Regions from separate parts of the Streptomyces fagopyri genome, predicted to be linked through region 1. Evidence: riboswitches for the same ligand, from Rfam matches in the RefSeq annotation. Region 1 holds a riboswitch; each other region holds the start of a gene.
The links. A riboswitch is a leader RNA that binds a small molecule or an ion and turns the genes downstream of it on or off. The one in region 1 is predicted to bind cyclic di-AMP.

Region 1 (7,181 bases):
GTCCGTCCGCGACTGCTTCGCCGCGTCCGGGTCGATCACGACGTATCCGGTCTCACCCGGCATCACATAGTGCAGCCGTTCCCGGATCCGCTGCTCCGCGTACGCGTCGTCCTGCCAGCGTGCCTTCAGGTCCCGCAGCTGTTCGACCCGGGCGCGGGCCTGTTCCTGCTGCCGCTGGAGGTCGGCGATCTCGGCGCGCTGGGACACGTACTGCCTTATGGGGTACGCGAGGGCCACGATCAGGGAGCAGACGACGAGCGCCAGCAGCGCGGCCCGGCCCGTCAGCCGCGAGCGCCGGGCCTGACGCTTGGTCTGGGAGCGGTAGACCCGGGCCGCCGTCTGCTCGCCGAGCAGCCGCAGCCGGGTCGCGGTGGAGAACCGGTCCCGGTCCTTCACGGCCATGTCCCCGCCTCCCCTTCACACGTGCGTACGTCCCCGCACACGGTACGGGACCGGGTACGAGGACGTACGTGCGACTGGCTAAGCCTTAACCCTGCCGGGGTCAGCCCTTGAAGCGCGGGAAGGCCGAGCGGCCCGCGTACACCGCGGCGTCGTCGAGGATCTCCTCGATGCGCAGCAGCTGGTTGTACTTGGCGACGCGGTCCGAGCGGGCCGGGGCGCCGGTCTTGATCTGGCCGCAGTTCACCGCGACGGCCAGGTCGGCGATGGTGACGTCCTCGGTCTCACCGGAGCGGTGGGACATCATGCACTTGAAGCCGTTGCGCTGGGCCATCTCGACGGCGTCCAGGGTCTCGGTCAGCGAGCCGATCTGGTTCACCTTGACGAGCAGGGCGTTCGCGGAGCCCTCCTCGATGCCGCGGGCGAGGCGCTCGGGGTTGGTGACGAAGAGGTCGTCGCCGACGATCTGGACCTTCGCGCCGAGCTTCTGGGTGATGACGTTCCAGCCGGCCCAGTCGTCCTCGTACAGCGGGTCCTCGATGGAGACGAGCGGGTACGCGGAGACGAGCTCCTCGTAGTACTCGGTCATCTCGGCGGCCGAGCGGGACTTGCCCTCGAACTCGTACTTGCCGTCCTTGTAGAACTCGGACGCGGCGACGTCGAGCGCGAGCGCGATCTGCTCACCGGGGACGTAACCGGCCTGCTTGATGGCCTCGAGGATGAGGTCGAGCGCGGCGCGGTTCGACTCCAGGTTCGGGGCGAAGCCGCCCTCGTCGCCGAGGCCGGTGGACAGGCCCTTGGACTTCAGGACGGACTTGAGGGTGTGGTAGACCTCGGCGCCCCAGCGCAGCGCCTCGGAGAAGGACTCCGCGCCGATCGGGGCGATCATGAACTCCTGGATGTCCACGTTCGAGTCGGCGTGCGACCCGCCGTTCAGGATGTTCATCATCGGGACGGGCAGCAGGTGCGCGTTCGGGCCGCCCAGGTAGCGGAAGAGCGGGAGGTCGGACGCCTCGGAGGCGGCGTGCGCGACGGCCAGCGAGACGCCGAGGATGGCGTTGGCGCCCAGCGAGCCCTTGTTGTCGGTCGCGTCCAGGTCGAACATGGCCTGGTCGATCAGGCGCTGCTCGGTGGCGTCGTAGCCGACGAGCTCCGGGCCGATCTGCTCGATGACGGCGAGGACGGCCTTCTCGACACCCTTGCCCTGGTAACGGTTGGGGTCACCGTCACGGAGCTCGATGGCCTCGAAGGCACCCGTGGAGGCGCCGGACGGGACGGCGGCACGACCCGTGCTGCCGTCGTCGAGGCCGACCTCGACCTCGACCGTGGGGTTGCCTCGGGAGTCCAGGATTTCCCGGGCTACGACGACGTCGATGGACGGCACGAGCATCTCCTTCTGGGATGTGACGCGGGTACGCGGGCCCGCGGGGCCCGCACTGCACGGGGCCGCGTTCGGCTCCGCGGGATGAGCCTAACCGGCTCGGGGCGATCGGCCAGCCGCTCGACCACCCCTTGAGCAGAACTGAGGGTAAATATTGTTCCCCTCTGAAACAAAAAGCCCCGCTCCGGTGCGTACGGGGGAAGACGCACCGGAGCGGGAGCCCGTGGGGACGGGGGTGGCCCCTCACATCCGAGGGGCGTGCCGCCTCAGCCGAGGTGGAGCTGCTGCCCCGGGTAGATGAAGTCCGCGTCGTCGACGATGTCCTTGTTCAGCTTGAACAGGTGCTGCCAGCCGCCCTTGACCTTCTTCTTCTCGGCGATCGAGCTGAGGGTGTCACCCTTGACGACCTTGTACTCGCCGTCACCCTTCTTGACCTTCTTGCCGGTCGGGGTGGAGACGGTCTTCTTCGCCGCCGGACGCTCGGAGGAACGGGAGGCGGCGGTGTCCGACGAGTGGGTGTCGGTGGAGGTGGACGGCTTGGCCGGGGCGGCAGGCTTGGCCGGGGCGGCCGCACCACCGGTGTACGCGGCGCCGGACAGGCCCGTGCCGCAGGTCGGCCAGGCACCCTTGCCCTGCGCGGCGAGGACCTTCTCGCCGACGGTGATCTGCTGGGACTTGGAGGCCTTGTCCGCGGTGGAGGCGTAGGCGGTGCCGCCGTACGCGGCCCAGGTGGAGGCCGAGAACTGCAGGCCGCCGTAGTAACCGTTGCCGGTGTTGATCGACCAGTTGCCGCCGGACTCGCACTGGGCGACGGCGTCCCACTCGGACGCGGTGGCGGCGGAGGCGCTGCCGGCCGCCATCAGCGGAGCGGCGATGGCGACACCGGTGACCCCGGCGAGCGTGGCGACACGGGTGGCCTTGGACGGACGGCGGTGCTTGCCCTTGCTGGAAAACAGCATCGAGTGATCCCCTCACCGACGCCTGCGAGGTGAGCTGTCGGGTTCGGGCGGGTGAGTGCCCGGCCGTGCGCCGTCGGCGCACGTCTTCACCCCAAGCCGCTCCCGGTCAACTACCGGGCCCGGCGCTTACCTTGGGTCCCCCGCTCCTGCCTACGGCGCTTGACGCGTCGACTGTTCCCGTACGGCCGCTGGCAGGATTCGGCGTTGCGACCGTCGGGGCCCGCTGTGGCGAGCGGTGATGACCGTAAGCAGTCGATCGGCCGAATTTCAAAGACGATCAGGGCCTTTGAGATCCATCTCTCACTTCCGCCAAACCGGACATTACCCGGCGAACCGTGACGTGAACTCCCGCTACTTTTCGCCCGATTCGGCATCAACTGCAAGGCTCTGACCGGGGAGGATGAGGTCCGGGTCGACACCGACCGTCTTCTCGTTGCCGGCGTAGAGCCCGGCCCATCCGCCTTCGAGGTCAAGGGCGTCGGCGATCGCCGAGAGGCTGTCTCCGGTGCGGACGACGTACGAGCCGTCGATGACGTCACGAGAGGCGTCGGAGTCGCGTGAGGCGTGCCGGCCGGCGGAGTCGTCGCCGCGGCCCTCCGCCGTGTCGCCCGCGGAGTTCTCGGCGGCACCGCCGCCGCGGTGACGCCCGGCGCCGCTCGCGGTCCCCTCGGGTGTCGCCGAAGCGTCGCCACCCTGGCCCGAGTTGCCCGATTCGCCACCCTTCGTCGACCTCGCGCCCGCACTGTCCGTCTCACCGGCGCTGCCGGACCCCTCGCCCGAGAAGGTGTCCGACTCCGTTCTGTTCCCGGTCCCACCCGAGGACGAATCGGTCGAGGGTGAGTCGGACCGGGAGGAGTCGGACGAAGAGGCCCCGATCCCCAGCGAGTCCGACAGGGAGTCGGACTCATCGGATGAAGTGGATGAATCGGATGAACTGGACGAGTCGCCGGCCACGCCCGTGTCGACCGAGACGCCGCCCGAACCCTTGCTGAGTCCGGAGAGCGGGCCACAGGTCGGCCAGGCGGCCAGGCCCTGGTCGGCCAGGACCCGCTCGGCGACGGCTATCTGCTGCGACCGGCTGGCCTCGTCGGCGCTCGGCGCGTACATGCGGCCGCCGTAGCTCTGCCAGTTCTCCTGGGTCAACTGCAGCCCGCCGTAGTACCCGTTGCCGTCGTCGGCGCTCCACTGACCGCCGCTCTCGCACTCGGCGACCCGGTCCCACGTGGTGCCGTCGGCCGCGTTCGCGCTGGCGGCGCCGAGCAACGGGATGGCGATGGCCGATCCCGTCACCCCTGCCGCGACGATGAGGGCCGGAGCCTGACGGGGGCGACGATGGCGGCCGTTCCCGGAGAGCATGCGAGAGCCTTTCACGTGACAGCGGGTGACTACGCGGCTGATGAGCCGCGTTGATGGGTGAACGTAGCCGCACCCGATCACTTGTCACAAGTAGATGCAGCGCAGATCACGTGAAGATCACAGAGTTGAGGGATCGTCACCTTTTCGCGGCCGGACCCTCCATACTCTGCCGCCACCACCGCGGCACACCACGACAGCCGCCTCGCGAGCACGTACGACTGCCGCATGGCTACCGACCAGGCGTGAACTCCACCGGAAGTGTGCGCAATCCACGCATAATGAGGCCACCGCGCCATCGCAAATCAGCCGAATCGACCGCGAGTTGGAGGTCGGGGAGCCGGGTGAGGAGCGCGGCCAGCGCGGTCTGCCCCTCCAGCCGGGCCAGCGGCGCGCCGAGGCAGTAGTGGATGCCGTGGCCGTATCCGACGTGCTGGTTGTCACGTCGGGAGAGATCCAGCGTGTCGGGCCGCGCGAACCGGGCCGGGTCACGGTCCGCGGCCGCGAGGACGACGAGCACGGGGTCGCCGGGCGCGATGTCCTGTCCGCCGATGCGCACCGCCTCGGTCGCAAACCGCCAGGTGGCCAGCTCCACCGGGCCGTCGTAGCGCAGGAGTTCCTCGACTCCCGTCTCCAGCAGGCCCCGCTCGCCGGCGGCGAGGGAGGTCTGCAGCCGCGCCCGCTCCCCGGGATGGGTGAGGAGCGCGTACATGCCGTTGCCGATCAGGTTCACCGTCGTCTCGAACCCGGCGAAGAGCAGGATGAACGCCATCGCGGCGGCCTCGTTCTCGGTGAGGTGCTCGCCGTGGTCGGAGGCGCGGATGAGACCGGAGATGAGGTCCTCGCCGGGCGCGGGCACGTCGGGAAGGGCCTCGCGCTTCTTGTGGATGAGCTCGCCCAGATACCCGCGCATCTTCTTGACGGACCGTCCGACCCCGCCCCGCGGCCCTCCGCCGTGCCGGATCATCATCCCCGCCCAGTCCCGGAAGTCGTCCTGGTCCTCACGGGGAACGCCCAGCAGGTCGCAGATGGCGTAGATGGGGAGCGGGAAGGCGAACTCGTGGATGAGGTCGGCGGAGCCCCTCTCCCAAAACCGGTCGATGAGCTGGTCGGTGAGCTCCTGCACCCGCGGCGCGAACTCGGCGACCCGCCGCGGGGTGAACGCCTTGCTGACGAGCCGTCGCAGCCGGGTGTGGTCCGGCGGGTCGATGTTGAGCAGATGGGTCATCAGCTCGGCCTTGCGCTCCCCCGGGATGCCCGTCTTGCCCTTCGCGTGCGCGGGTTCGTCGTGGTGAGCGGGGTTCTTGCTGAGCCGTCCGTCCGCGAGCGCCTGCTTCGCGTCCGCGTACCGGGTGACCAGCCAGGCCTCCACCCCACTGGGCAGCCGCGTCCGGTGCACGGGCGCGTGCTCGCGCAGCCAGGCGTACGCCGGATAGGGATCGGTGGCGAACTCCCAGGTGAAGAGTTCGGGGGCGGGGCTGAGCGGCGGGGGCTGGTCGGTCACTCCCCGACGGTATCCGGCGGCCGGATCACCGGCGTCCGCAGGGCGCGCGGGCCCTGGCGCGGCACGGCGCGGGCGCCGTGCGGACTTCACCCCGGACTGTCCGTAAATCACCTGCCGTTTGACTCCGCGGCTCGACGACTCTCTACATTCGCGCCGTGGACCCCGAAATACTCAGATCCAGCTTCGCGGTCGTCGAGAGACGGGCCGAGTTCGCGGTCAAGTACTTCTACTCGCACCTCTTCCGGCACAACCCGGACGTGCGCGAGCTCTTCCCGCTGGACCACCCGCAGGACATGGAGCGGCAGCGGGACCGTCTGTTCGCGGCGCTCACGTATGTACTGGAACGGCTGGAGGACCCCGCTCTGCCGGGGTACCTGCGGGAACTGGGGCGCGATCACCGCAAATACCTGGCCGAACCGGAGCACTACGCGGCGGTGGGGGCGAGTCTCATCGCGGCGTTCGCCGTCGTCGCCGGGTCGGCGTGGAACGCGGAGGCGGAGAAGGCCTGGGGCGAGGCGTACGGGGCGATCGCGAACGTCATGCTCCAGGGCGCTTGGGAGGCGCAGCACGCGGGCGAACCGCCCTGGTGGGACGCCGAGGTCGTGTCCCGGACGCGGCACGGCGACGACCTCGTCGTCCTCACCCTGCGACCGCACCGGCGGATCCGCTACCTTCCCGGCCAGTACGTCAGCGTCAACGTCCCGTATCTGCCGGGCGTCTGGCGGCCGTACTCCATCGGCAACGCGCCCCGCGCCGACCTCACCCTCGACCTGCACGTCAGCCGGGTGGAGGACGGGGTGCTCTCCACCGCCCTCGTGCGGCGGACCCGGGAGGGCGACGTCCTGCGGCTCGGCGCACCCGGCGGCGGACTGATCCTGCGGACGCCGGTGGAGCGGCCGCTGACCTTCATCGCGGCCGGCACCGGGTGGGCGCCGGTCAAGGCGCTGCTCCAGCAGCTCGACGCCACGCACGAGGCCCGGCTGTTCCTCGTCGCCCGTGACACCTCGTACCTCTACGACCGGTCGGCCGTGGAGCGTCTGCAGGCACGGCTGCCCCGGCTGGGCGTCACCTTCATCACCCCGGCGCCCGGCCGCCCCAGGACCCAGGCGACCGAGCGGCTGCTGACCGCGCTGGGCAACCGGGCGGGCTGGGCCCGGCACGACGTCTATCTGACCGGTCCGCCCCAGCTCGTCGAGGAGGTCGGCGAGGCCCTCCCCGCCCTCGGCACCCCGTACGACCGGCTCTTCCGCGACCTCCTGCCGCCCGGCCCGGAGGCCCGCGGTCGGCCGCTGGGCGCGGCGGAATGGCTGCTCGACCGGCCCCGGCCGAACTGGCACAACCCGTCGGCCCGCGCACCGGGCGCGTGATCCCGGTGCCGGTGGAGCCGCCCGGGCCTCAGCCGTCGAGCGCCGGAGAACCCTCCTCGGCACGGATCGCGTCCCGGTAGGCCCGCGCCGCCGCGCGCAGTGCCGTCTCCGGGTCCACGCCCTCGGCCTCGGCCCGCGCGGCCACGGCCAGCAGCTCGTACCCGACGCCCTCGCCGTGCGGCAGTTCGACCTCGAGTCCCGCCGTGCGCGCCCGTGAG
Region 2 (7,181 bases), 2.6 Mb from region 1:
TGTCGCCCGCTAGCGACGACGCCTTCCGTCAACTCTCGCCGCTGGAGACGCACATGGGCCTGCCAGTCCGCGGAGTCCGCCGAACCCGCCGAACCCGCCGAGCCCGCCGAGCCCGCCGAGCCCGCCGAGCCCGCCGAGCCCGCCGCCGGAGCCTCCCCCCACCGAGCCGTCAGACGACACGTCGGTGCTCACCGACGGGACTGCGACGTCCATGCCCCTCTCGGGCAAGTAGTCATCCGCGGGGGCCCGTTCGGCGCCTCGCCGCGTGTACCGGCACGCCTGCCCGACGCGGATGCACGGCGCCCGTCCCGCATCGGTACGGGCGCCGTTCAGGTCGTGCCAGGCCGGTCGCCGCCTGGGCGACCCCTCGTCAGGTCGGAGGACTTGGGCCGTACGCGAGCCCGCCCGCCCCTTACGCGGGCCGCGCCGCGCTGTGGATCGCCGCCTGTCCGGCGTAGAAGATCGACTCCTCGCGTATGTACGCCCCCGGGCTCGGCGCGTGGATCATCATGCTGTCGCCGATGTACAGCCCGACATGGCTGACGTCGCCGTAGAAGAAGATCAGGTCGCCGACCCGGATGTCGGTGAGCGGGATCGCCGTGGTCGCCGTCGCCTGGTCGCGCGCGGTACGCGGGAGTGCGACCCCGGCCACCATCCAGGCGGCCCGGGTGAGCCCCGCGCAGTCGTACGAGCCCGGTCCGGCCGCGCCCCAGACGCACGGCCTGCCGATCTGGGCACGGGCGAAGGCCAGCGCCTTGGCGGCCTTCATGTCGTACCCCGAGCCCGATGTGTCGCCGCCGCCCATGACCATGCCCGCGGTGGTGGGCACCGCCGCGTCGACAGGTGAGACCGGGGCGAAGGACGGGCCGGGAACGACGGACGGGGCGAACGGAGCGGACCCGACCGACGGGGCGGGGGCGACGCTCATGGCGGGGATGTGGGCCGCCTCCGAAACAGCGGGCGACTCCTGGGCGAAAGACATCTCCTGGGCACGGACCAGGTCCTGCGCACGGACCGGTTCCGGGGCCGGGAGCTGGACGGGGGCGTAGGCCATGTCCTGGGCGTACGACAGCTCCGGAGCGTAGGCGGTGCCCGAGGCGAACGCCGTGTCCGAGGCGAAGGTCATGCCCGACGTGAACGTCGTGTCGGAGGGGAACGTCATGTCCGAGGTGAGAGGCGTTCCCGCACCGAGGGACGCGTCCATGCCGACGGGGGCACCCATGCCCCCGTGTGCGGCCGTGTCCACGGGTGCGCCCATACCCAGCCCGGCCGACTGCGCGCGCCGCCACTGGTCCTCGGCCTCGCGGCGGACCTGGTCCTCCGGGGTGGGCCAGACCTCCTGAGGCGGCCGCGCCTCGATCGCCGCGATCGGGGCGATCCGCTGCTGGACGACGTGCCGGGACAGCAGTTCACGGGCGAGTGCGAGCTTGCGCCGGTTCTGCTCCTTGCGGTTCTTCAGCGAGGAGTGAGAGGACTCGGCGGCCGGGGCGGGCAGGGCCTTGACGGCCTCCTGCCGTGCCCCCGTCCCGGCCGGCAGCGCCGCGACAGCCCTCCCGGAGGCGAGCTCCGCCACAGGCCCTGCCGCCGGTCCGGCGGTCAACTCGGCCACGGGCCCCGCTCCCGGTCCGGCGGTAAGCTCCGGAACGGGGCGGCCCGCGGCCTCCAGGGCGCGGGCGGAGGGTCCGCCCTCCAGACGCTTCGAGGGAACGGCGGGGCGCGCCTCGGCCGTGCGCCTCGGCATTCTGTCGGCCGGCAGCCTCGCCGGCACCGTCGGACCCAACTGGGCACGGCCCACGTCGAACCAGGGCCGGGACACGTCGTCGAGAGTGGCGTCGGTACCCCTGCGCCCGTTATCCCGGGCCGGGTTGAGGCGACTGCGTGAACCGGTGGTCATCGCGCGGGTCGCGTTGTAGTTCCCGGTGGCGGTCTCGGCCCGGTCGTAGAGGGAACTGATCCGCTGCTGGACCTCTTCGCGGCTCGGACCGTCGTCCCCGCCGGAGGAGGCCGAGTTGGGGCTCTGCGGGAACCGGTCCGCCGAGGAGCGGGCCACCGTCGCGGGTGCGGAGCGGGGCATGCCGGGGAGGCTGGTGCCTCCAGGGCCCGGGGTGCGTTCCGGCGCCATGGCAGACGTACTCCTTCCGTGCACCGCCTACCGAGTTAGCTGTCGGGTTCGGGCGGACAGATCCGGAAGGTATGCCCTACGGCCGTTGCCCCGTGGGGCAGTTGGCCGATTCACCCCAGGGTTCGGTTGGGTCCCCGGCTCCGGTCGCCGCGAGGCCGCACCGGATTAGGCGGAGGCCGAGCGACCCGGCGAGGTTCGCCGGAGGAAGTCGTGAGGCCTGCCGCCAACTTAGCCAACTTGTGTGCCTCACGTGAAGATTGAAGTGCGAAGTGTCCGATATGTAATTGTGACCTTCGTCGTACTCCCGATCCCGGGTGAGTCCGCCCACCACGGCGCCGGTCGGCACGACTTCCGCCGCGCCCGTTGTTCCGTCCGTTCCCGTTCCGCCGGTTCCGTCTGTTCCATGGATGCCGGTACCTGTTCCATGGATGCCGGTACGCGTGACCCCGCGAGGGGACGGCAGCCGCGGGGTCGGGGCGCCCGCGGAACAGCCCGGTTCACCGCACCTCCGTGACCGGCTCCATGCGCCTGGCACGGGCCCTCCCTTCGATCCGCCCGCGTCAGCGCAGGCGCACCCGTTGCCCGTTGGCGCGATTCGCCGGGTTCGGAGGGTCGGGCGGGTCCGGCGAGACCGCCGATTCTTCCGATTCCGCCGAGGCCGAAGATTCCGCCATGACTGATGATTCCGCCATGGCTGGTGATTCCGTCAAGGACCGTGGAGCGGGTGGTTTCCGCAGGTCCGGGGTGCCGGTCGGCCCGGCCGCCGCTCGACGCGAGTGGAGCAGGACCGTCAGAGCCCGCAAGGGTCTTCGCCTGCGTCCGTGCGACAACCCCAGGACGATCGCGGCCGCCACGGCGATCAGGTGCTCCCGGCCGGCCAGATTGGGTTTGGCGACCGACTCCCACACCATCGAGCCGCCGGTGAGCGCGAACACCACGGGCGCGCGTCGGACGACCGCGAGGTAGGTGAACAGCCCCACGACCGCGGCGGACGGGCCGGTGTCCAGCACCTGCCCCGTCCTGGAGGGCAGCCCCAGACCCCACCAGCCCGGACCCATCGCGATCATCACGCGGACGATGAGGGTGCCCGCCAGCGTGGTGATGTACGCGATGGCCAGGGTCCTGGCCCGGCCGAGGGCGAGTTCGGCGAGGGCGAAGGCGAGGAACAACTGCGTGATGCCCGCCCACACCGGCAGGTCGAGGGCGGGGACGTACAGCGACACGGGAGTCCGCAACAGGGCCAACGGCAACGGCAGGCACGCCTTCACCCCGCCGGTCAGCCGCACCACCGTGGCGCCGGCCGGATGCTGGGCGATCGCGTGGAAGAAGATGACCCCGAAGGCCGCCACGAACGCCAGCACCAGTCCGGACAGTCCCCGGCGCAGGAGTTGCCGGAACGGTTCGACGACCATGCCGTGCCACTCGCCGCGCAGGACGCGCGCGACGAACGACACGAACCGGTGCAGGGTGCCGCCCGGACGCCCCCGTACGTCGTCGCGCGCCGCGGACGGCGGCGGCCCGCCGGCGGTTCCCGCCGCCCCTCCGTGTACGTGTCCGTTGCCGACATCGCCGCGACGCTCTTCCACCGCCCTAAGCAATGCCCTCTCCCCCCACCACCCGCAGGACGTCTCCTCATATAGAGGCACGAGATCTTCATTAGGTTGAGTCCGGCCGCGCGCTCTCCCTGCCCCGGGCCCGGGCCCCACCGCCCGTGCGGGTCAGGGCGACCGGCGGTCGCGGCCCGTCGGCCTGCCCAGATACGTCAGCGGGCCCGGGTCCGGTACGGGGATCTCGTGGAAGCCGAGACGGTCGTAGAAGGCGCGGGCCGACGTGTTGGCGGTGACCATGCCGAGGTGCACGGCGGGGACACCCCGATCGGCGAGCGCGTCCAGGAAGGTGTCCATCAGCGCCCGGCCGTGGCCCCTGCGCTGCCAGTGCGGGAGCAGGTCGATGTGCAGATGAGCGGGATGGGCGGCGAGTTCGGGCAGGATCATGCGTTCGGGGCGGTGCAGCAGGTCGATCATCGTGTCGACGGGCGTGCGCGGCGGCGTCGTACTCCGTGGGTAGCGCCCGGCGACGCTCGGGATCCAGATGTCGCGGAAGTCCCGGACGAACCGCGTGGTGTCGGCGGTGCCGAGGACGTAGCCGACCGCCCGGCCGGTCCCGTCGTCGAGCACGAAGGCGAGCTCCGGTTCGAGCTGACAGTAGGGGTACGCGAACAGGGACGGCATCAACTCCTCGTCGGGATAGAGCTCCCGTGAGTCCCCTCCTTCGTCGGCCGTCATCACACACACGTGCCCCACCGCCGCACGGTCTTCGGTCTTGTAGCGGCGGATCGTCGGCTGCTGAGTCATGAGCCGTATCCTCCCGACATGGGAGCGCTCCCGCCACCGTCCGGACCGCCTCGCTCGCCCACCGGCCCCACGCGCTCTGCCCGCTCGCCCGGCCGCACTCGCCCCCCTCGTCCGGTCCCGCTCGCCCCGCTCGCCCCGCCTCGCTCCTCGACCCCACTCGTCCGCCCGGCTCGAACCGCCCGGCTCGCGACTCCCGGTTTTCGGTTCTCGGCTCCCGGCTCCCGGCTCCCGGCTCCCGGCTCCCGGCTCCCGGCTCCCGGCTCCCGGCTCGGGACCGTACCCGGCGAGGGACCGCCAGGACAGCGGACCGCGGTCAGCGGGCGCTCAGCGTCTCCCACTGTGCCGCGGCGCTGTCCAGCAGCATCTCCAGAGCCGTGGGGTAGGCGCTGTCGACCATGCGGGTCGCCAGGAGGGGTGCCGCCTCCGCGATCCGCGGGTGGGTGGCGCGCGGCAGCCGGGCGTACGTGGAACGCCACATGTCCTCGTCGGCGCTGCGGCTCTCGCGCGGCAGCGCCAGCGAGGCCGCGTCGAGCGCGGCGAAGGCCAGCGTCTGGTCGATGAAGGCCTGATAGATCCGTACCGTGTCCGGCAGCGGGAACCCCGCCGTGCGCAGGACGTCGAGGATGGCCTCGTCGGCCGCCAGTTCGTGGGCCCGGCCGGTGACCCGGTTCGCGGTCAGCAGGGCCGCCTGTGGATGCCCGACGTACACGGCGTGGATGCGCAGCCCGAGGCCGCGCAGGTCCGACCGCCACTCCCCCGTGGGCCGCCAGCCGTCCAGCGCCTGCCCGATCAGGGCGTCGCCGATCGCGAGGGTCAGGTCGTCCATACCGCGGAAGTACCGGTACAGGGTGCTGGGATCGGCGTCCAGGGCCAGGCCGAGACGGCGGGCGGTGAGTCCCGCGCTGCCGTGCTCACGCAGCATCCGCAGGGCGGTCTCGACGATGAGCCGCTCCGACAGCACCGTGCCGCTCCTGGTGGGACGCCGGCGCCGCCGCTTCTCCTCGGGCACCACCGCTTTCGGCACCGTGGTCTCCCGTCTCCTTATGCCAACACCATTGACCTTATCCGAGCGTCCGGCGTTGGATCTGCCGCCAGGGGCGCCGTGTCTCCGGTCCGCACGGGCACGTCCCTTCTCGACAGAGAGGAAGTCCGTGTCATGCGTGTTCTGCTAGTGGGAGCCGGCGGTGTGGGCACCGCCATCACCCGGATCGCGGCCCGTCGCCCGTTCTTCGACGAGATGGTCGTGGCCGACTACGACCTGAGCCGCGCCGAGGCCGCGGTCGCCGCCCTCCCCGACGCCGCGGACCGCTTCCGTGCCGAGCGCGTCGACGCGTCGGACCAGGGCGCGGTGACCGCGCTGCTGAACCGGCACGGTTGCGACGTCCTGCTCAACGCCACCGATCCACGGTTCGTGATGCCCCTCTTCCAGGCGGCGCGCGCGGCCGGCGCCACCTACCTCGACATGGCGATGTCCCTGTCGCGCCCGCATCCCGAGAGGCCGTACGACGAGTGCGGGGTCATGCTCGGCGACGCGCAGTTCGCGCAGGCCGCCGACTGGGAGAAGGCGGGCGCGCTGGCCCTCGTCGGCATGGGTGTGGAACCGGGGCTGTCCGACGTCTTCGCGCGGTACGCGGCCGACGAGCTCTTCGACGAGATCGAGGAGATCGGCATCCGCGACGGCGCGAACCTCACCGTCGACGGCTATGACTTCGCACCGTCCTTCAGCATCTGGACCACCATCGAGGAGTGCCTCAATCCGCCGGTCGTCTACGAGGCGGACCGCGGTTGGTTCACCACGGCGCCGTTCAGCGAACCGGAGGTCTTCGAATTCCCCGAGGGCATCGGCCCGGTGGAGTGCGTGAACGTGGAGCACGAGGAGGTGCTGCTCGTGCCGCGCTGGATCGACGCGCGGCGCGTGACGTTCAAGTACGGCCTGGGCGAGGAGTTCATCCAGACCCTCAGGACGCTGCATCTGCTGGGCCTGGACCGCACGGACCCGGTCACGGTGCCGAGCGCCGCGGGCCCGGTCGCCGTGTCCCCCCGGGACGTCGTGGCCGCCTGTCTGCCGGACCCGGCGACACTCGGCGAGCGCATGCACGGCAAGACCTGCGCGGGCACCTGGGTGCGCGGCACCAAGAACGGCGCGCCGCGCGAGGTCTACCTCTACCACGTGGTCGACAACCAGTGGTCGATGGCCGAGTACGGCTCCCAGGCGGTGGTCTGGCAGACGGCCGTCAACCCGGTGGTCGCCCTCGAACTCCTGGCGACGGGTGCGTGGAGCGGCGCGGGAGTCCTCGGCCCGGAGGCGTTCCCCGCCCGTCCCTTCCTCGACCTGCTCACCGCGTACGGGTCGCCGTGGGGCATACGGGAGCAGTGACCGCGGCGGGCCACCGCCCGTCAGCGCCGTGCGTAGGGGCGGGCGGCCGGCAGCCGACCGCCCCCCTCGGACAGGGGCCGCCGTACCTGGCGGCCCCTGGATCCCGGACAAGCGCCCGGAGCCCCGGACGACGGTCCGGAGTACCGGAGTCGGCCCGAAGCGCCGGACGACGCCCCGGGGTACCGAGGTCGGCCGGGTGACGGGACGGCTCCAGGTCCCGGGCGATCGTCCTCGCGGGGTCCGGCGAGGGACGGCGGGGTCCGGCGGGAGTCGGCGAGGGCCGGCGGGAGTCGGCCCCCGGCCCTCGCAGGCGATGTCTAGGCGACCA
Region 3 (7,181 bases), 1.4 Mb from region 1:
TCACGGGGGTGAAGGTGCGCTCGTGGCCGCCGCACGCGGGCATGACCGCGAACGCGTACGTCGTCGACAATCCGGAACTCGCCGACCTCGCCGCACGTTTCATCAAACAGATCGGGTTCAGCGGCGTCATCGACCTCGACCTGCGCTTCGACCGCCGCGACGGGCAGTACAAGCTTCTCGACTTCAACCCCCGTATGGGCGCGCAGTTCCGGCTCTTCGAGAACGAGTCGGGGATCGACGTCGTCCGGGCCATGCATCTCGACCTGACCGGGCGCACCGTTCCCGAGGGGGAACAGCGGGCCGGTCACCGGTACATCGTGGAGAACATCGACCTGCCGGCCCTGCTCGCCTACCGGCGCGGCGGCTACACCACCCCGCATGCGCCGACTCGCGCGAGCGGTACGGAGCTGGCCTGGCTCGCGGGTGACGACCCGCGGCCGTTCTTCACGATGCTCGCGCGCCTCGTGCGGCCGGGCGCGAGGCATCTGTACCAACTGTGGCGGACCAACCGCCTCGGCAGCAGTACCAGTACGACCACGAAGTGACGGAAGAACGTCCTGGGGAGGGACTTCGTGATTCATCCGGTAGCAGTCATCGGTGCGGGCCCGTTCGGCCTGTCCACCGCCGCCCATCTGCGGGCGCGCGGCATCCCGGTGCGCGTCTTCGGCCGGCCCATGGTGAGCTGGCGCGACCACATGCCCGAGGGGATGCTCCTCAAATCGACCCCGGCCGCTTCCAGCATCGACGCCCCGCGGCCGGGCCACACACTCCGCGACTACTGCGACGCGGCCGGGACACCTCGGCTGGTCACGGACGAGGACATCATCCCGGTCGAGACGTTCATCGCGTACGGGGAGTGGTTCCAGCGGCAGCTCGTGCCCGAGCTGGAGCAGGTGCGGGTGGTCTCCGTCGACCGGCGGGGCGGTGAGGGCTTCGAGTTGAAGCTGGACTCGGGGGAGTCGTTCACGGCACGGGCGGTCGTCGTGGCCACCGGACTGGACGGCCTCGCCCATCTGCCGCCCGAACTCGGCGAGGCGGCGGCGGACGGACCGGCGCCCGCCGGGCCCGTCTCGCACAGTTCCCAGCACCACGACCTCACCCGGTTCTCGGGCAAGGAGCTGATCGTCGTCGGCGCGGGCCAGTCCGCCCTGGAGACGGCCGCACTCGCGGCGGAGGCGGGCGCGCGGGTGCGTGTGGTGTCCCGTGGCCGGGGCAGGGTCGCCTTCGGTGCGCCGCCCTGGGGGCAGCCGAAGTTCCGGCCGGAGTCGCCCTTCGGGCGTGCCTGGTCGCTGTGGGCGCTCAGTTACTACCCGCATCCCTACCGCTACCTGCCCGCAGAGACCCGGCACCATCTCGTCCGCCGGGTGCTCGGCCCGCTCGGCGCGTGGTGGCTCCGGGACCGCTTCGAGGGCAAGGTCGAGGTCAGTGAGGTCGCCCGGATCGACCGCGCCTCGGTCTCCGGGGGCCGACCGGTGCTCTCCGTGCGGACCCTGGACGGTTCGGCCGGGGAACTCGCGGCCGACCACGTCATCGCGGCGACGGGCTATCGCGTCGACATCGCCGCGATGGGCTTTTTGGGAGACGCGTTGCGGACGGAGCTGGCGGTGAGCCGGGGCACCCCGAAGCTCGGTGCCGGATACCGCTCCTCGGTCCCCGGGCTGTACTTCACGGGATTGCCGGCGGCGGCCTCGTACGGGCCCGTGATGCGGTTCGTGTGCGGGACGGAGTTCGCTTCGCCGCGACTGGCCAAGCACCTGGCGGCGGCGCACGGTTGAGGTGACGCGCGGCGGTCGGACGCACGGCGGTGACGGCCGGGCGCACGGTCGCGGGACGGCGGCGGGGGGCCACGTCCCGAAGCCATCGGGACGTGCCCGACCGTACGCGTTCCGCAACCGGCCGTTGTGTGGCGGGTGTTGGAGTCGTCGCGGCCGTGTTCCGGGGTGTCCGGCGCGGCGGATCGGAGCGTGTGACACCGTCCGTCGCGCGCGGCCCGTGCGGTGAACGGCGTTGCTGACGGGATACCGGACGTCGTCCGGTTCACGCCGGGCCGCTGAGTCGTTCGATCCGTATTCTTCGGATCATGGCCGCTCCGACTGCATATTCGCTCATCGCCACTGACCTGGACGGAACGCTGCTCCGCGGTGACGACACCCTCTCCGACCGGACCCGGGCCGCGTTGGCGAGGGTGGTGGAGGCGGGCGCCCGGCACCTGGTCGTGACGGGTCGCCCGGCGCCGAGGGTGCGCCCGCTCCTCGGTGAACTCGGCGGCGCGGGGCTGGCGGTGTGCGGACAGGGGGCGCAGCTCTACGACGCGGGCGCGGACCGTCTGCTGTGGTCGGTGACCCTGGACAGGGAACTCGCGGAGACGGCGCTGGGCAAGATCGAGGCGGAGGTCGGGCTGCTCTACGCGGCGGTGGACCAGGACGGCGTGGACGGACTGACGCTCATCGAGCCCGGTTACGTGATGCCGCACCCGACGCTTCCCGCGGTACGGGTCGGGCGCCGCGACGACCTGTGGACGGAGCCGATCAGCAAGGTGCTGTTGCGCCACCCGCTGCTGTCCGACGACGAGTTGGCCGCGGCGGCCAGGGGAGTGGTGGGTTCTCTGGCCACCGTCACGATGTCGGGGCCCGGCACGGTCGAACTCCAGCCATGCGGGGTGACCAAGGCGACGGGGCTGGCTCTCGCCGCCGCCCATCTCGGGCTGGCCCCCGAAGCCACCATCGCCTTCGGCGACATGCCCAACGACATACCCATGTTCGACTGGGCCGCCCACGGGGTCGCCATGGCCGACGCCCATCCGGAGCTGAAGGCGGTGGCCGACGAGGTGACGCTGTCGAACGAGGACGACGGGGTCGCGGTGGTGCTGGAGCGGCTGCTCCCGGTCTCCGCTCGATAGCCCCGGTTTTCCGTGGCTCCGGGTTGCCGTGGCCGCGGTTTCCCGCCGGCACGGTTTCCCATGGCCCTGGTTTCCCGTGGCCCCGTTTCCCCGTCGTCCTGGTTCGGCGGGGGCGCCGGAGCTTTGGTCCGGCGCCCCCGGTCTCGTGGCGACCTGTCAGTAGGCGCCGTTGACGTTGTCGATCGAGCCGTACTTCGCCGCGGCGTAGTTGCAGGCGGCGGTGATGTTCGCGACCGGGTCGTAGGGGTCCATGGACGTGCCGGGCACGTGGTAGGCCTTGAACGTCGGGTCGATGACCTGGAGCAGGCCCTTGGAGGGGATACCGGCCGCGGCGTTGGAGTCCCAGTTGTTGATGGCCTTGGGGTTGCCGGAGGACTCCCGCATGACGTTGCGGTGGATGCCGTCGTAGCTGCCCGGGATTCCGGCCTTGGCCATGATGTCCAGCGACTGCTTGATCCAGCCGTCGAGGTCGTTCGTGTACGTCTTCACGGCGGCGGTGGCCGCGGTGACTGCCGTGGTCTTGGACTTCGTGGTCTTCGCGACCGCGGCCGTGACGTTTGTCGACTTTGTGGCGTTCTGCACGGTTTTCGTGCCGACCGTCAGGGTGAGGCCCGTGCGGAGTGCCGACGGGTCGGAACCGATGACCGCGCTGTTGGCCTCGTACAGCTTCTTCCAGCCGCCGGTGGAGGGGTACTTCTGCGCGATCTTGACCAGGGTGTCGCCCGCGACCACCTTGTAGGTGACCAGCTGGACGTCGGAGGCCCCCGTGGCGGCCTGGGCGCAGGTCGCGCCCAGGATCGGGAGGGCGAGTACCGCCGCGCCCGTGCCCGCAGCCAGGATGCCGCGGACGAGGGTGCTGCGGGACTTCGGGTGGCAGTGTCTGCCTGCTGCGGCCATGACGAGTTCCTCTCCGGCGCCTGCGAGGTGAGCTGTCGGGTTCGGGCGGGAGCTGCCCGGCCGCACGGTGAGTGCGACTTCACCCCTAGCCGTTCCGGACTTCGGTTCGGCGACTTACCTGGGTCCCCCGCTCCTGCCGTGCGTGTGTGGTCGGGTGTGGTTTCCGGTCGGTGGCAGGATTTGGCGGTCCGTCCGGAGTGACGTGAAGGTATGCGAGAGCACATGTCCGAAACAAGCCTTGATGTCGCGGTGTAGATCGTTTTCACCAGGACATAAGGGCGGATGAATTGCCCGATTAATCCGGAATCTTTCACTCAACTTGGCTTATGCAAACGGGTAGTCGCCGAGCGGGGTCGCGGGATGGGTGATCTTCGCGCGTGACCCAACTCACTCGATCGGCCAGGAATAAAGCGGCAATGGCGGCAAGTCGGGCATATAAGGCGCGGGTAAGAGGTCGATGAACCCCTGTTCGGGGGCGGGTGAACCCGCCCCGCGGGCAGCCCGTTGCCCGGGTCGCCGCGGGGGAGCCGGTCCTCGTCGGCCCCGAAGTGGGGTTCACCTGAACCGAGTTCGGGAAGCGCCTGGCATGTCACGGCGGGGCGAGGAGCTGAACTCCCCTCCCCTGAATGACCTGTTGGTCCCGGACACCGGATCCGCCGGTGCGCCGCGAAGCGCGTGACCGTCTCCTGGTCCGTCCGTGAAAGCCGGCGGGCCTCCGTTGCCGGGGTCCGTCAGGGATTCAGCGGTCCGCGTCCTGCTCCGCGGGGTCGCCGAGACCGTCGCCGGGGCTTCGGCCCGCCGTGCGCGGGATCCTGCGCTCCCACGTCCGGTGGAAGACCACCTCGTCGCCGTCCTCGCAGACCAGCTCACTGGAGGTGATGAAGTCGCGTGTGTCGCAGACGACTTCGGAGCGGACCTCGACGCGCGCGTCCCAGGCCGGTTCCGCGCGGCGCAGGCGGATCGACCAGGAGGAGTGGGCGCGGGCGCTCAGGGGGTCGGCCTCACGGACGCGGTACGTCTCCAGCGCCTCCTCCGCGTGTTCGAGGCCGTCCGGATGGACGAGGGTGCCGCCGTCGCGGGGGACGGCTTCGAGGCGCCACTCGTCCTTCGCCACGTCGTGCACGACCCGGCGTTCCGGGCGGGGTTCGTCGAGGGTGGCCGCGGACGCCACCCCGAGCGGTACCGAGTGCTCCGGCTCGGCGAAGGTGATCGTGGGGTCCGACTCGCGTGCCCTTACCGGGAGTTCGAGAGAACTGGCCGACGGATCCAGGGTGAACCCGGCCTCCGAGCCGGGCTCGGGCCAGATCCACGGCCAGTACGCGGAGGAGAGGGAGAGGCGGATGCGATGGCCGGGCGGGACGGCGTATCCGATGGCGTCCAGCTCGAAACGTACGTCCTCCGTGGCGCCCGGTTTCCAGAGGACGGCCCGATCGCGGCCGTAGCGCGCTGAGAGGTTCATGGCACCCCGGGTGACCAGGGTCGAGGCGCCGTCGGGAGCCACGTCGCAGACCCGGGCGATCACCTGGCCCCGGGCCGAGTGGGAGGTCAGACGCAGGCGCACGCTGGGGCACCCCAGAATCCAGGTCTCTCCCGGCACCTCGAACTCGAAGCAGACGGATCTCGCGTCCTCCTCCCGCTGGTCCGGGGGCAGGTCCGCGTCGCCTCCGACCGGGCGGAAGCGCCCCGCGTCCACGCCGGTGTGCTGAGGGGAGCGCACGAGCACCGGCGCACCCCGGAGCGCGTACGCGATGACGGTGACCAGGGGAGAGGGCCAGGCGGTGTCGCCGACCCAGCGGCCGGGCAGCGAGGCGTAGGCCGTCGCCGGAGGGTGCGCGTCCATGACGTAGGAGCGCAGAAGGGGCTCCGCCATCACCGGGCGGCCGTCGGTGCCGGCCGGTGTCCTCGCGCCCGGGGCGGCCGGCGTGCGCCTGCCGTGCGGCTCGAGCCAGTGGTCCCACCAGCGCAGCGTCTCCTGGAGGAAGCCGATCGCCGGGCCCGGCCGGCGGTCCTGGTCGGGGTACCCGTGCGACCAGGGACCGATCAGACCGCGTACGCGATCCGGCGGGAGGCTCCGGACCAGGCGCAGCACCGAGTCGCGGTACGGGTCGTGCCAACCGCCCACCGCCAGGACGGCCGCACGGATCGCGGAGCTGTCCTCGTCGAGGCCCCCGGCGCCCCCGTTCACGTCCCGGGCCGGGTGTGTCGGCCACGTACGGATGCCCGGGTCCACCGTCTCCAGGCGCGCCACCCACATGTCACGCCACATCACCTGACCGACGTGCGCGGGGTCCGGTGGGCGGGCGACATGGGCGAGCGCCGCGGCCGCGCGGGCGTGCGCGCCGGCGGTGAGGACGGAACCTCCCTCGCGGCCGAACCCGCGGTCGGTGCGGTGGGCGAATCGGTGGTCGGCAGTGCCGTCGTCGGCCGAGCAGACCACGACGACCGCCTTCAGCGGTCCGGGTGCGCGGGCCGCGATCCGCAGGGAGATGGTGCCTCCCCGGGAGAGACCGAACATGCCGACCCGGCCGCTGCACCAGGGCTGTGCGGCCAGCCAGTGGATCACCTCCACGCCGTCGGTGGTCTCGGCGGTATCGGAGGGTTCCGCGGTCGCCGGCACGCCCTCCGAGTTGCCGTGACCGCGGGCGTCCACCCGGACGGAGGTGTAGCCGTGGCCCGCGTACCAGGGGTGGCGCTGCGCGTCGCGCGGCGCGGTCGAGTCGCGGAGGCGGTCCGGGAGGTATTCGAGAAGGGCGGGGACGGGCTCCTCGGTCAACGGGCGCCACATGCGTGCGTACAGGCGGGTGCCGTCCGCCAGGGGGATCCAGAGGTCCTCGTGAGTCGTCTCGTAGGGGAAGACCGTACGGATGTGCATGCTCTTCTCGGTGTTCTCGGTGTTCTCGATGAGCGGGGGCGATTCGGTGTATTTGCTGTCATAACGGCCTCTCACGAACATACCGTTCGCGAGGGGCCGTCGCCCGGACGTGGGACCGCCTGCCCCTCCGGAGACATCGGACGCCGGGTGAGAGGGAAGTCGGGAGGAAGTCGACAGTGGGGACGGTGGGCGCTCGTGGTGATCGAAACGTGACCGGATACGCTGACTTGAGTGATGGCAGCGACACATCGACAAACCGTGTCATCGACCGAATGATCGACCGAGTTCGCCATGTGATCGTCAGCAGACAGGAGAACCTCTCGTGACCGTCGTCGGGCCGTTCGGGCTGAGCGTGCGGGACCAGGCTCTCGAAGCCGATGTCCAGGCCGGATTGGCGGCTGTCGAGGAGGGCCTGCTCGAAGTCACCAAGAGCGAGGTCCCCTTCATCACGGAAGCCGCGCAACACCTCCTGCGGGCCGGCGGGAAGCGGTTCCGTCCGCTGCTCGTGATGCT

Region 2: linked by a shared signal. The riboswitch ahead of GFH48_RS39545 (C40 family peptidase) and the one ahead of GFH48_RS23655 (LysM peptidoglycan-binding domain-containing protein) in region 1 are both predicted to bind cyclic di-AMP.
Region 3: linked by a shared signal. The riboswitch ahead of GFH48_RS17580 (transglycosylase SLT domain-containing protein) and the one ahead of GFH48_RS23655 (LysM peptidoglycan-binding domain-containing protein) in region 1 are both predicted to bind cyclic di-AMP.

The regions. Positions count from the first base shown of each region.
Region 1 is NZ_CP045643.1:5,477,264-5,484,444, reverse strand. Features, by position in the region: gene GFH48_RS23665 (FtsB family cell division protein) at 1-402, opposite strand, end outside; gene eno (phosphopyruvate hydratase) at 503-1,789, opposite strand; gene GFH48_RS23655 (LysM peptidoglycan-binding domain-containing protein) at 2,047-2,739, opposite strand; cyclic di-AMP (ydaO/yuaA leader) riboswitch at 2,744-2,907, opposite strand; gene GFH48_RS23650 (transglycosylase family protein) at 3,091-4,095, opposite strand; gene GFH48_RS23645 (cytochrome P450 family protein) at 4,325-5,596, opposite strand; gene GFH48_RS23640 (globin domain-containing protein) at 5,752-6,963, shown strand; gene GFH48_RS23635 (nucleoside triphosphate pyrophosphohydrolase) at 6,992-7,181, opposite strand, start outside.
Region 2 is NZ_CP045643.1:8,074,835-8,082,015, reverse strand. Features, by position in the region: gene GFH48_RS39545 (C40 family peptidase) at 413-2,074, opposite strand; cyclic di-AMP (ydaO/yuaA leader) riboswitch at 2,131-2,304, opposite strand; gene GFH48_RS39540 (hypothetical protein) at 2,683-3,708, opposite strand; gene GFH48_RS35015 (GNAT family N-acetyltransferase) at 3,841-4,476, opposite strand; gene GFH48_RS35010 (TetR/AcrR family transcriptional regulator) at 4,790-5,500, opposite strand; gene GFH48_RS35005 (saccharopine dehydrogenase family protein) at 5,633-6,853, shown strand; gene GFH48_RS35000 (pyruvate carboxylase) at 7,171-7,181, opposite strand, start outside.
Region 3 is NZ_CP045643.1:4,104,276-4,111,456, reverse strand. Features, by position in the region: gene GFH48_RS17595 (carboxylate--amine ligase) at 1-545, shown strand, start outside; gene GFH48_RS17590 (FAD-dependent oxidoreductase) at 573-1,775, shown strand; gene GFH48_RS17585 (HAD family hydrolase) at 2,081-2,899, shown strand; gene GFH48_RS17580 (transglycosylase SLT domain-containing protein) at 3,056-3,796, opposite strand; cyclic di-AMP (ydaO/yuaA leader) riboswitch at 3,801-3,959, opposite strand; gene GFH48_RS17575 (CocE/NonD family hydrolase) at 4,536-6,668, opposite strand; gene GFH48_RS17570 (polyprenyl synthetase family protein) at 6,991-7,181, shown strand, end outside.